2 regions of the Lysinibacillus sp. GbtcB16 genome follow, and region 2 is predicted to be linked to the other one. Evidence: riboswitches for the same ligand, from Rfam matches in the RefSeq annotation. Region 2 holds a riboswitch; the other holds the start of a gene.
What was found. Region 2 has a riboswitch for FMN ahead of ribE (riboflavin synthase). Riboswitches for the same ligand answer to the same signal wherever they lie in the genome.

Region 1 (3,218 bases), 270 kb from region 2:
GCAGATGCTCGCTTGCAAGATAATATACACCTTCAAGAAGCTATGCAAGAACCTATAGAAGATGAACCATCTCAACAGGAAGATGCTACCATTAAAAAGCATACGACGAGATCAAAAGTACGTAATATGCAGATTTATATGAGTGTAGCCGCAGTCTTTGTGCTAACAATACTAGTTGGCACAATATTGAAGAACAATCAAGGTGAGCAAAAAGATCAAGCGAGTATGCCTGAAACGGCTCAGTTTTCGACGATGCAAGAGGATTCAGCAGCAAAGGAAGCGGCCACGCAGGATGAAATGCTGGATTCCAAAAGTATTGTTGCGGAACATGAGCGCATTTTATCTTTACGTACATCTGTCTATGAGGAGGATGTAAAAGATGCTGTCGTATTCCGTATTGGTTTGGCAGGGCGTGATGCGGAAAGTGTTCCTATGACGTATGTGATTCCAAATGAACGTGTGGCTACTGATTTTGGAGAAGAGAAGCCTTCTACCTTACGGATATATGAAAAGTATGCTCCTCAAATTGACGAGGAGGCTAAAGGGTTTACAGAGTATCATCCTTATAAAGGTGAGCTGAAGGAAAAGGATGATAAGCTTATCCATGTCTTGCCAAAGGGGAATGACTATGATGTTGCCTCTGCTGCAGTAAATGAATATAAAGGCACAATGGAAGACACATTCTCAGACTCTGAATACACCGAAGTAGAAATCCAAAATGAAGATGGAACCCCGTATGAGTTTTCTCAAGAAGGTGAGCCAAGTCAAGGAATGTCCTTAACGAATGCAAAGCACTATAATTATTACTTGTACCATGATTCCAATGGTGCAGAATATTTATCACCAGATTTCCGTCAATCTTTTGAGACAGTCACAGAGGCACTTACACTGATGAAAAATAAAAATGATGATGTCTATACATCGGTAGTGCCTGAAAATGTAACATACACAGTCACTGAACAAGCGGAAGGTGTAGTTGTGACTTTTGATATTCCGCTTGATTTAACATCTATGGAACCAATACGAGCTACTCAATTAATTGAGGCCATGATGTTAACAGCTGCTAGCTTTAATCAACAGCTCCTTTTAGATAATGTTGTGCAAGAAAGCTGGGAAGGCTTTGATTTAAAGGGTTATTTACCAAAGCCAGTGGGACCGAATAAACAGTTTTTACCATAGTCGAAGGAAGAAAAAACAAGAGAGGCATTCCTGCATGGCGGGAGTGCCTTTTCTATTTATAAAACATAGCAATTTAATCGGATTTTTTTGAGCAGAACTATTTACTTTTACTTCGTAATTCATTATAGTAAAGCTGTAGAATAAAATAATATGATTCATCTTCGGGGCAGGGTGAAAATCCCGACCGGCGGTAATAGAGTCATAAATCGCTAATGAATATATTCATTAGCTCGCTTGATTTATGTTAAACTCTTCAGCCCGCGACCTGTGCGAATTTTCGCATGGCTGACTTGGTGAAATTCCAAGGCCGACAGTTAAAGTCTGGATGGGAGAAGATGGAGGTACGATCGTCATTCATTGTCATGAAATGAACTATGACCGAGCGCTTTTTTTGTATGGTTTATTAAACAGTGCTCAAAAATTAGTTGATGAGGACGCTTATTCGTTATGCCTTTCTCCCTTATGCTTTATTAAACGCATAAGGGTTTTTTTCATGAAACAATTGAAAGATCGTCACCTTTCTTCTTGCGAGATTGAATCAGCAAAGAGGAGAGAGTTTTCTATGAAGAAAAATGTCAAACTTCAATCGTTTATTACGATTGGCATGCTGAGCAGTATTTCATTTTTATTAATGCTTTTTAATTTCCCGATTCCGCCATTCCCAGCATTTTTGGAAGTGGACTTCAGTGATATGCCTGCCTTACTTGCGGCAATCACAATGGGGCCTGTAGCTGGTATTTTAGTAGAATTGTTTAAAAATGTGTTGGATTGGATTTTCTCAGGCACTCCAACAGGCGTTCCTGTAGGGCATATGGCTAATTTTGTAACAGGTATTTTATTCATCTTGCCAGTAAGCTTTATTTTTAATCGCTTTAAAACAATCGCTGGCCTTGTTGGAGGTTTAGCAATGGGAACAATTGTGATGGCAGTAGGAATGAGTGTTTTAAACTATGCTGTATTTTTACCAATGTACACTTACTTCTTAGGAATGGAGCCTGTTGTAGGTGATTCACTTTATAAAATGATTATCGCTGGTATTTTACCATTTAATATTGTCAAAGGGATTTTATTAACGGGTATTATGGCGTTATTATTTACGACGATGCGTAAATGGATTGACCGCCAGCGTTCTATGTATATAACAAAATAAAATGTACTAAGCCTCGAGGGATGAACTCGAGGTTTTTTTTATGGCGGAATGTAGAAAGAAAAATAGAAAAAGGTAACGGGTTGTCAAAATATAACTAGTTCTTTTTTAGTAATACCTAGTCGAAAGCTATATTTTCATGTAAAATTAGAGAAGAGTTTAGAAAGTTAGAGGAGTTTGAAGAGATGAGTGGAAAAAAAGGACAGTGGTCTAGTAAGTTAGGATTTATTTTAGCATCAGCAGGCGCTGCAATTGGACTAGGAGCGATTTGGAAGCTCCCGTATGTAACCGGACAAAGTGGAGGAGGCGCGTTTTTCTTAATCTTTGTATTGTTTACATTATTAATTGGGCTCCCGATGCTATTATCTGAATATATTTTAGGACGAGGTACACAGTCAGAGGCAATCACTGCCTATAAAAAAATTGCTCCTACGAAAAAGGGATGGGCATGGATTGGCCGCATGGGTGTTCTCGGATGTTTTTTATTACTAACATTTTATAGCGTTGTCGGTGGCTGGATTTTTATTTATAGTGGGCTAGGCGTAGCGGGTGCTGTCATTGATCCGGCTATTGATCCTGGAGAACTATTTGGAAAAATAATTGGGACACCTTGGATTACAATTGTAGGTTTGGCTTTGTTTACATTAGCAAACGTACTTGTTATTTCATTAGGTGTCCAAAATGGTATTGAAAAGGCGAATAAATGGATGATGCCATTGCTCTTTATTATGTTCATTGTCCTAGTGATTCGTGCTGTCACATTAGATGGCGCCATGGAAGGGGTAAAATTCTTTTTATGGCCTGATTTCTCAAATATTACCGGAAAAGCCTTATTAGAAGCTTTAGGGCAATCCTTCTTTGGGTTAGCCGTTGGATTTTCTTGTCTTGTTAC
Region 2 (3,218 bases):
CTTTTTAGATGCCCTTGTCAATAAAATTTATGAGATTGAACGCACCCATGGAACAACATACAGCGGTAACTATTCGAAGTATGTGGAAAGCAAGGCGAAAAATCGCGAATTAATGGAAAAAAAATATACGATGCAACAGCAGCAAATCGCCAAAATGGAGGATTATATTGAGCGGAATATTACGATGGCTACTTCCTCGAAAAGCGCTAAGAACAAAAGGAAGCAGCTTGAACGAATAGATCGTCTTGAAAAGCCTCAGAAGGATCTAAAACACGCACAAATGACATTTGCTACAGATAAGAGATCTCATAAAGAAGTGTTGAAGGTAAAAGATGTAGTGCTCTCCTATCAGCTAGAAGATAGCAAAAAAATATTATTGCAAGATATTGAGTTTTCATTGGATAGAGGCGATCGGGTCGCATTAGTAGGTCCAAATGGTGTGGGGAAATCAACGCTTTTGAAGGCGTTATTACATGAATTGTCTCCGGACCGTGGCGTTATCACATGGGGAAATGGTGTGACAATCGGCTATTATGATCAAGAGCAAGAGACATTACATCCTAATAATACGGTATTACAAGAGGTTTGGAGTACTTTCCCTTCAATGGAAGAGGCAAAAATACGATCAGTACTCGGTAATTTTTTATTTACGAAAGAGGATGTATTTAAAAAGATAGCCTCCCTTAGCGGTGGGGAAAAAGCACGTGTAGCGTTAGCAAAGCTTATTTTGCAAAAAGCCAATGTACTTATAATGGACGAGCCGACCAATCATCTTGATTTATTTAGTAAGGAAGTATTGGAGGAGGCGCTATTGCAGTTTGATGGCACCTTATTATACATTTCTCATGATCGTTATTTTCTTAATAAGCTAGCCAATAAATTGCTTGAATTATCACCAACTGGGATGACGGCCTTTTCGGGAAATTATGATGATTATGTTCAAAAAATAAGCCATTAAAGGATTTAGGGGCCACCTCTATAGCAAGAGGTGGCCCCTTTTTAAAAAAATTACAAACAGAAGTATAGATAATATAATTAAATAGTGTTATCGTAAGAACTAGCTAAATAAAATGATCCTTCGGGGTAGGGTGAAATTCCCGATCGGCGGTGATGAAGCAATTCAAAGTCCGTGAGCGCAAGCTGATTTGGTGCAAATCCAAAACCGACAGTAACAGTCTGGATGGGAGAAGGGTATAAGTGCGAGCTTTTTAAATTCAATGTAATTTAGAAGGTCTATTTAACTATGCATTTATGACACTACTTCCCGCAAATATGTTGGGGAGTTTTTTTATTTAGCCAATCAATTGAATAGAAGATGTTCTTCGGGGTAGGGTGAAATTCCCAATCGGCGGTGATGAAGCAATTCAAAGTCCGTGAGCGCAAGCTGATTTGGTGCAAATCCAAAACCGACAGTGATAGTCTGGATGGGAGAAGAACAAATAAGATACTAGTCTATGGAAAAAATGTATATCCAAATAGGCTTATTTATTGATGTCTTATACTCCCAAAACCCCTTTGTCAAAGGGGTTTTTCTTTTTATATGAGCTTTAAGAAGGGAGACGGATAGAAACGTAAGAGTGACGGATAAAAACTCAAAAACCACAGATAGAAGCTATGAAAGATCAGTGTGAAAGCAGGTGAAAGAAATGTTTACAGGTATTGTGGAGGATATTGGCACTATTAAAGCCTTGCAAAGCGATAAGAACAGTATGAAAATTACGGTTCAATCATCTAAAATTGCTGAAGATGTGGGATTAGGGGATAGTATAGCGGTCAATGGTGTTTGTTTAACGGTGACTCATTTTACGGATCAAGAGCTTACGATGGATGTTATGCCTGAAACCGTCAAAGCTACAAATTTACATCAGCTAACAATAGGGGATCCGGTTAATTTGGAGCGTGCGATGTCTGCTAATGGGCGATTTGGGGGCCATTTTGTTGCTGGTCATGTCGATGGTGTTGGGAAGATTTTACGAAAACGTCCGATGGCCAACGCGGTTTATATTGATATCGAATTGTCTGAGGAACTAACAAATTTCTGTATTCTGAAGGGCTCCATAACGATTGATGGCACAAGCTTAACAATTTTTCATGTTGAAACGAATCAGGTCACGATTTCACTGATTCCTCATACTTACAAGGAAACGATTTTAGGTATGAAAAAAGTGGGCGCTTTCGTCAATATTGAAACAGATTTAGTCGGTAAATATATTTTAAACGAAATGAACAATGGGCAAGGCAAGTCAATGATTACTAGAGATTATTTAGCACGACATGGTTTTTAAAATCACATAATGAGGAGATGAAAAATAGTGCTACATGCAATTGAAGATGCCATAGAGGATTTAAAGCAAGGTAAAGTAATCGTCGTAGTGGATGATGAGGATCGGGAAAATGAGGGGGATCTTCTAGCGCTTGCTGAATTTATTACTCCGGAAACGATCAACTTTATGGCGACTTATGGCAAAGGGCTAATTTGTACGCCGATTTCGCAGGAGCTAGCACATCAGTTAGATCTGCACCCAATGGTTCAGCATAATACGGATAACCATCAAACAGCCTTTACCGTAAGTATCGATCATATGGACACAACAACGGGAATTAGTGCCTTTGAGCGTGCATTCACTATACAAAAAATGTTGGGGTCTCAGGCAAAAAAAACTGATTTTCGTCGGCCAGGACACATTTTTCCACTAATCGCAAAGGATAATGGTGTCTTAGAGCGAAGGGGCCATACGGAGGCGAGCATTGATTTAGCCAAGCTTTGTGACAGTATTCCTGCTGGAGTGATTTGTGAAATTATGGGAGATGATGGTCACATGATGCGCTTTGATGAGTTGACAAAGTATGCAGCACATCATGGATTAAAAATGATTTCCATTGAGGCGTTAGCCGCTTATCGAAGTCAATCATTTACAACAAACTAATAACGAGGGAGATATAAAAAAATGGGTCAAACATTTGAAGCACAATTAATTGGGACGGATTTAAAAATTGCGGTAGTCGTAGGTCGATTCAATGAGTTTATTACAAGCAAATTATTAGATGGTGCAATGGATGGATTAAAAAGACACGGTGTAGATGAAGCATCCATTGATGTTGCATGGGTGCCAGGAGCTTTTGAAGTGCCTTTTATTGCGAAACAATTAGCAGAGACAAAGAAATATGATGCCATTATTGGTTTAGGGACTGTTATTCGTGGTTCTACAACACATTAT

Region 1: it holds a riboswitch for FMN, as region 2 does, so the genes downstream of both, KVT27_RS03205 (ECF transporter S component) here and ribE (riboflavin synthase) in region 2, are expected to answer to the same signal.

Annotation. Positions count from the first base shown of each region.
Region 1 is NZ_JAGXJV010000001.1:650,544-653,761, forward strand. It holds gene KVT27_RS03200 (RNA polymerase subunit sigma) at 1-1,179, shown strand, start outside; FMN riboswitch at 1,333-1,520, shown strand; gene KVT27_RS03205 (ECF transporter S component) at 1,742-2,329, shown strand; gene KVT27_RS03210 (sodium-dependent transporter) at 2,512-3,218, shown strand, end outside.
Region 2 is NZ_JAGXJV010000001.1:922,477-925,694, forward strand. It holds gene KVT27_RS04475 (ABC-F family ATP-binding cassette domain-containing protein) at 1-958, shown strand, start outside; FMN riboswitch at 1,071-1,196, shown strand; FMN riboswitch at 1,315-1,440, shown strand; gene ribE (riboflavin synthase) at 1,647-2,285, shown strand; partial or broken gene ribB (3,4-dihydroxy-2-butanone-4-phosphate synthase) at 2,313-2,903, shown strand; gene ribH (6,7-dimethyl-8-ribityllumazine synthase) at 2,949-3,218, shown strand, end outside.